3 regions of the Streptomyces sp. NPDC001220 genome follow, and region 2 is predicted to be linked to each of the others. Evidence: riboswitches for the same ligand, from Rfam matches in the RefSeq annotation. Region 2 holds a riboswitch; each other region holds the start of a gene.
What was found. A riboswitch is a leader RNA that binds a small molecule or an ion and turns the genes downstream of it on or off. The one in region 2 is predicted to bind cyclic di-AMP.

Region 1 (2,255 bases), on a different contig from region 2:
TGGACGTGACCCTCAGGAAGCCTTTCCCGGCGCGGCGCGGGTGACCGCCAACGCGCCGGCGGGGGAGCGGGCCTGAGGGTGAGAGGGCGCGTGAGGGGTTGGGGTGCGGTGTGGCGCGGGGTGGAGACGCGCACGCTCGCGCGTGGGCATCCGGGCGCGCCCGGCCCTCACCACACGCGCTCCGCGCACGCGCCATCGCGGCGCGCCCCCCTGGCGCGCGCGCCCCTCAGGCCGGTCGCACCACGCTGTGGATGATCGACTCGCCGCCGTAGTAGATCGACTCCTCCCGGACGTACGCGCCGGGCTTCGGGGCGTGGATCATCATGCCGTCGCCGATGTAGATGCCGACGTGGCTGATGTCGTCGTAGAAGAAGACCAGGTCGCCGGGCTGGGCGTCGGCGAGGGAGACGGTGGTGCCGGCGTTCACCTGGTCGTACGTGGTGCGCGGCAGGGAGACGCCGGCGGCCTTCCAGGCGGCCTGGGAGAGGCCGGAGCAGTCGTAGGAGCCGGGGCCGGTGGCGCCCCAGACGTACGGCTTTCCGACCTGCGCACGGGCGAAGGCGATCGCCTTGGCGGCCTTCGTCCCGTAGGCGGAGTCGGACGGGGAGGAGGAAGAGGGCGAAGAGGACGAAGAGGAGCCGCTGGAGGTCGACGTCGACGACGCGTCCCTCGCGGCCGCCGCCTGCTGCTTCGCGAGCTCCGCCGCCTTGCGTGCCGCTTCCGCCTGCTGCTTCTTCTCGATCTCCGCCAGCCGCGCCTTCTCCTGGGCGGTCAGCTGCGACAGCAGATCCCGCGCGGAGGCCAGCTTCGTCTGGACGGTGCTCTTGGCGGTCCTGAGGTCGTCCTGGGTGTCGGTGAGCGTCTCCAGGCTCTTGGCGGCCTCCTGTCGCTTCGCCATGGTCGCGGACTGCTGTGTGGCGTAGTCGTCGACCGCGTCCTTCTGACGCGAGGTCAGCCGATTCATCAGCTGCGTCTGGTCGAAGTAGTCCTGCGGACTGTCCGCGAGCAGGAAGGTCGCCGTGTCGGGTGCGCTGGCCCCGGTCCGGTACTGGGCCGCGGCGAAGGAACCCAGTTCCTCACGCGCCTTGTTGAGCCGGTCCGTGCGCGTGGCGACGTCATCGAGCAGGGTGTCGACCTGCTTGCGCTGCTTGCCGGTCTTCTCCTTGGCCGCGTTGTACTTCTCGGTCGCCGACTCGGCCTGCCGGTAGAGGGCGTCGACCTTCTTCTCGACCTCCTCCAGGCTGGGCTTGCCGTCCTCGGAGGGCGCGGCGTTGGCCGTCTGGGAGAGCAGGGCCACGGAGGTGAGGGCGGCGGTGGCCAGGGCGGGGGTGCGTATGCCTGCTACGCGCGTTGCGGACGGACGTGACTTGCGGTGCGACGCCAACGGGGGCGACTCCTTCCATGCTCCGCCTACCGAGTTAGCTGTCGGGTTCGGGCGGGTGGTTCGGAAGGGTTGCCCTACGGTCCGTTCCCCGGTGGGAAGGCGGGACCGATTCACCCCAAGGTTCGGTGTGGGTCCCCGGCTCCGGGTGCGCGGTGGCACCCTGGACTCGGCGGAGGCCGTGCGGCCCGGCGACGTTCGCCGGTGGGGGTCGTACGGCCTGCTCGGCACGGTAGCCAACTCGTGTGCTCTGTGTGAAGTTTGATGTGCGATATGCCCGATACATTTTCGTGACCTTGGCGTTGCGGCTCGGGTGGATCGGTCGATCGGGGATGGTATGCGGCTACTTGTCCGGTGCGGCCGGGTGGTCCGCGCCCCCGGCTGACGGGCACGCCCGTGCTCACGGTGTGTGATCGCTGACCGTGAGGGGCCGATTCTGGTGGGTGACCGCGGTGAGTTTCCGGGGTGGGGACCGGTTGTCGGTGGGGCGCCCTAGACTCGGAGAGCGATGAGCAGCCTCTTTGACGACAGCTTCCTGGCGAGCCTCCAGCCCCCGCGCGGCCACGAGGAGGAACCCCCGCCGCCGCCCGAGGACGAGCACGTACCGGAGCCGATTCCGGACGACCTGTTCGGCGGGCAGTTCGACGCGCCCCCGGACCGGGACGCCTACTACCGCGACGGCGCCGCCCGCCCGGCCCTGGACGCGGCCGCGCTCCTGGAGGGGCTGAACGAGAACCAGCGGGCGGCGGTCGTGCACGCCGGCTCCCCGCTGCTGATCGTGGCCGGCGCCGGATCCGGCAAGACGCGCGTGCTCACCCACCGCATCGCGCACCTGCTCGGCGCGCGGAACGTACACCCGGGCCAGATCCTCGCG
Region 2 (2,255 bases):
GCCGCCCGCCGCCGTGTACGCGTCGAGGACGGCGAAGGAGGTGGCCTCGTCGGCGGTCCAGCCGAAGACGTTGCCGCCGAGGCAGAGCGGGAAGACCTCCAGGTCGGAGGCGCCGAGCTTGCGGAGGGAATGGGAAGCGGGAGAAACGGAAGAAGGGGTCATGCCTCAGTTCAACATCGCCCGCCTGCGGACCGATGCCGCCACAACGCGAAGTTCTCGTAAAAGCGGAAGGCCCCGGCCGGCCTCCGGGCACACCAGACCGGCAGCCCTGACGTCGGGGGGTTGTCGTCAGGGCCGCCGGGGATCCCTGGGGTCCGTCAGGGGTTGAGGCCCTTGCCGCGCAGCCAGGTCATCGGGTCGATGCCGGTGGCCTGACCGCCGGGGTGGACCTCCAGGTGGAGGTGCGGGCCGGTGACGTTGCCGGTGGCGCCGACGCGGCCGATGACATCGCCGGTGGCGACCTTCTGGCCGACCTTGACGCCGATCGAGGACTGGTGGCAGAACCACAGCTCGGTGCCGTCGTCCAGGGTGATGATCGTGCGGTAGCCGTACGACCCGGCCCAGCCGGCCTCCGTGACGGTGCCGCTGTGCACGGCCTTGATCAGCGTGCCGGTGGGGGCGGCGAAGTCGAGGCCGGTGTGGTAGCCGGAGGCCCACATGGAGCCGGCCTGCCCGAAGGTGCCGGTGATCGTGTAGGAGACGACCGGCAGCGTGTACTGCTTGGCCAGCGCGGCGAGCCGCTTCTGCTCGGCCTGCGCCTTCTCGGCGGCCCGCGCCTGCTCCTTGGCGTCGGCGGCCTTGGCGGCCGCGGCCTTCTCCGCCTTGGCCTCCGCGTCGGAGACCGCCTTGTCGGCGGCGGCCACGGCCTTGGCGGTGGCCTTGACGTCGAGCTGGGTCTGCTGCTGCTCGGCCTGGGCGATGATCCGGCTGCGCAGCGCCTCACCGGCGTCGGAGGAGGAGTCGTCCGCGTCGGTGGCGGTCGTCGTGGTGACGCTGCTGAGGGCGGTCTGGGTGGCGTGGTGGCCACTGCCCTCGCCGAGCAGGGAGTCGACGGAGGACGGCAGGTCGGGCAGCGAGATGGAGACCGGCGGCTTGCCGGTGTTGGCGCTGGCCATGCCGCCCGCGCCGACGGCGGCGATGACGCCGACGCCGAGGACCGTGGAGCTGCGGGCGAGGCCGCCGCCGCGCTGCTTGGCGACCCGGTGCCGGCCGCGTACCGGGGCGAGGGACTCCTCGGTGGGGTTCCACTCCTCCCAGGGGCCCTCGTCGGTGCGGTAGCCGCCATAGCCGTAGGTCTCGGGTTGACGCTGGCTGGGCACGAACGGGGCTGTCGGGGCAGGCCGGTTGGACGCCACGCGGGCGCACTCCTTTCCTTCCGCCGCCTACCGGGTTAGCTGACGGGTTCGGAGCAGGAAGGTCTCCTACGCGCGTATACCGGCCGATCTCTGGCGGCGGCAGCCGTGCGATTCACCCCAAGGTGGTGGTTCCCCGGTTCCCTTGCGGGATTCGGCGCGTGCGCACGGAGCCGTCGCGGGTGACGGCTGGGACGACCGCGCTGCGTTATCGAACGTTAATAGACCCAGCTGTCAGATTCCAAGCTGTTCGCCTTGATCATTAAGCTTTCCAAGCATGGACTTACCTGCCATGAACGGCCGAAAACGGTCGAGTTGACCATGCGTTCTGTTCGGCTCAGGAGTCACACACGTTTTGATGGTGACTCAGCCGTTACGCGGAGGGCGGTCGCCCGTGCACCGAGGGTGACGATCCCCCGTACGGACCGGTCACCGCACTCAGGGCCGGCGTACCGCGAGCAGTGCCATGTCGTCCGTCATGCCGCCGCCGGTATGCCGGCGCGCCTCGGCCGCGAGCCGGGCCAGCAGCGGGCCGGGTGCGGTGACGACCCGGCCGGTCAGCCGCCGCTCGGGGTCGTAGAACCGGCCCTGCGCGTCCCGCGCCTCGGAGAGGCCGTCGGTGTGCAGCAGCAGCGTGGCCCCGCTCGGGAACGCGTACTCGGCGGCCCGGTCCGGCCAGGCCCCCAACCCGGCCATGCCCAGCGGCAGCGCGGCCTCGGGCGCGCATACCGGGCTCACCCTGCCGTCGCCGTACAGCAGCAGGGGCGGCGGATGGCCGCGGTTGACGATCCGGACCGTGCCGTCACCGTGCGGGAGTTCGGCGAGCACGGCGGTGGTGAACCCCTCGAACGCGTCGATGCCGCCGCGCCGGACACCCTCGCGGGCCAGCGCCTGCTCCAGCCG
Region 3 (2,255 bases), on a different contig from region 2:
GCCCCGCCACCGGCACCGCGGTCGTCGTCGGCGACCTCACCGGCATCGACCTGGACGAACTGCTCGGCGAGACCCTGGGCGCCTGGCGCGGCTCCACCGCCCAGCCCCGGCCGGTGCCCCCGGTCTCCGCCGACGACACCGGCCGTGTCGTCATCGTGGACCGCCCCGGAGCCGTCCAGACGCAGCTGCTCATCGGCCGCATCGGCGCCGACCGGCACGACCGCGTCTGGCCCGCCCAGGTGCTCGGCACCTACTGCCTGGGCGGCACCCTCACCTCCCGCCTGGACCGCGTCCTGCGGGAGGAGAAGGGCTACACCTACGGCGTCCGCGCCTTCGGGCAGGTCCTGCGGTCCGCCCCCGACGGCAGCGGCGCCGCCATGCTCGCCATCAGCGGCTCGGTGGACACCCCGAACACCGGCCCGGCGCTCCAGGACCTGTGGACGGTGCTGCGCACCCTCGCCTCCGGCGGCCTCACGGACGCCGAGCGCGACGTCGCCGTGCAGAACCTGGTGGGCGTGGCGCCGCTCAAGTACGAGACGGCGGCGGCCGTCGCAGGCACCCTGGCCGACCAGGTCGAGCAGCATCTGCCCGACGACTTCCAGGCCACGCTCTACCGGCAACTGGCCGCCACCGGCACCGTGGAGGCCACCGCTGCCGTCGTGAACGCCTTCCCGGTCGACCACCTGGTGACCGTCCTCGTCGGCGACGCGGCGCAGATCAAGGAGCCGGTCGAGGCCCTCGGCATCGGCGAAGTGACGGTCGTCGCCGCCGAGTAGGCGGAGCGGACCGGCCGGCGCGAGCGGCGAAGCAGGGAGCGCGGCCGGACGAGCGGCACGCGCGCGTGCAGCGGCCCTGGTGACCGTCAGGTCACCAGGGCCGCCGAATGTCCGAATTGGGGCGGAGGTTGCCTGTCTGCCCTGTGGGATGCGCGACAAAAACCGTGATCGGTTTGAGCAGGGCGTGGACGTCCTCGTAGGTTCTTCCGGACTGTCCGTCAGGCAGTGCGCCGCGCCCGCGGCACCGGACAGTCATCGCCGAGTCCCCGTACGGCGCGAGCCAGGGGAGCCGGGGACCCATGCAGTCCCTGGGGTGAATCGGGCGCCCGCGCGAGCCGCGAGGGGGCCCGTAGGAGACCTTCCTGCTCCGAACCCGTCAGCTAACCCGGTAGGCGAGAGGGAAGGAAAGGACCAGCCTCTACATGGCGTTCATGTGCGCCTCCGGGAAGCACCGTCGCCCCGGCCGGGTGAAGCGCACCACCGCGCAGGCCGCCGGCATCGCGGCCCTCACCACCACGGGTGTCATCGGCACCGTCTCGGCCGCCCCGGCGCTCGCCGCGGAGAACTCCGTCGAGCAGACCGGCCTCACCCCGGTGATCACGGTCAGCGACTCGGTCGCCGACCAGATCGACGCCCAGGCCGCCGCGCAGACGGCCGCCGCCGAGCGCAAGGCGGCCGAGGAGGCCGCGCGCAAGAAGGCGGCGGAGAAGGCCAAGAAGGAGCGCGAGGCCGAGGCGCGCGCCGCGCGGGCAGCCGAACGCAAGCGCCTCAACGCCTTCGTCGCGCCGATCTCCGACTCGTACGTCTCCACCGGCTACAAGACCGGTGGCTCCCTGTGGTCCTCCGGCGCCCACACCGGCATCGACTTCCACGCCGCCACCGGCACGGTGGTGCACGCGGCCGGCACCGGCACGGTGGTCTCCACCGGCTGGGGCGGGTCCTACGGCAACCAGATCGTCATCAAGATGGCCGACGGCATGTACACCCAGTACGGTCACCTGTCGTCGATCGGCGTCTCGGTGGGCCAGAAGGTCACCCCGGGCCAGCAGATCGGCCTCTCCGGCGCGACCGGCAACGTGACCGGCCCCCACCTCCACTTCGAGGCCCGCACGACCCCGGAGTACGGCTCGGACGTCGACCCGGTCGCCTATCTCCGCAAGCACGGCGTGAACGTCTGACCCGAGCACGGCGACGAACATGTGACGTCACCGGCGAGAGCCCCGAAGCCCCGGCCCCCGAGCCGGGGCTTTCGTCGTTTTCGTGTGCCCGGTGTCCAAAAAATATGCATGGATTCAGGGCCCCCGTCGGAAATTCCGGCTCATTGCAATAGAGTCACGGAACGGACGCCACTCGGCGGCGTTTCACGGGGATTAAGGCGGAGGTCGGACATGCGTATTCCGGCGCACTCGGTATGCACAGCCATCCGGGACGACATCGTCGCGGGTGTCTACGAGCGCGGCAGCCGGCTCACCGAGGAAC

Region 1: another riboswitch for cyclic di-AMP. It lies ahead of ACWDGI_RS01815 (NlpC/P60 family protein); the one in region 2 lies ahead of ACWDGI_RS42550 (M23 family metallopeptidase).
Region 3: another riboswitch for cyclic di-AMP. It lies ahead of ACWDGI_RS37655 (M23 family metallopeptidase); the one in region 2 lies ahead of ACWDGI_RS42550 (M23 family metallopeptidase).

The regions. Positions count from the first base shown of each region.
Region 1 is NZ_JBSFJE010000001.1:374,304-376,558, forward strand. It holds gene ACWDGI_RS01810 (hypothetical protein) at 1-9, shown strand, start outside; gene ACWDGI_RS01815 (NlpC/P60 family protein) at 227-1,384, opposite strand; cyclic di-AMP (ydaO/yuaA leader) riboswitch at 1,393-1,566, opposite strand; gene pcrA (DNA helicase PcrA) at 1,890-2,255, shown strand, end outside.
Region 2 is NZ_JBSFJE010000033.1:3,125-5,379, reverse strand. It holds gene ACWDGI_RS42555 (aldo/keto reductase) at 1-162, opposite strand, end outside; gene ACWDGI_RS42550 (M23 family metallopeptidase) at 318-1,355, opposite strand; cyclic di-AMP (ydaO/yuaA leader) riboswitch at 1,365-1,522, opposite strand; gene ACWDGI_RS42545 (PP2C family protein-serine/threonine phosphatase) at 1,791-2,255, opposite strand, start outside.
Region 3 is NZ_JBSFJE010000021.1:42,889-45,143, reverse strand. It holds gene ACWDGI_RS37660 (M16 family metallopeptidase) at 1-776, shown strand, start outside; cyclic di-AMP (ydaO/yuaA leader) riboswitch at 1,023-1,186, shown strand; gene ACWDGI_RS37655 (M23 family metallopeptidase) at 1,199-1,954, shown strand; gene ACWDGI_RS37650 (GntR family transcriptional regulator) at 2,165-2,255, shown strand, end outside.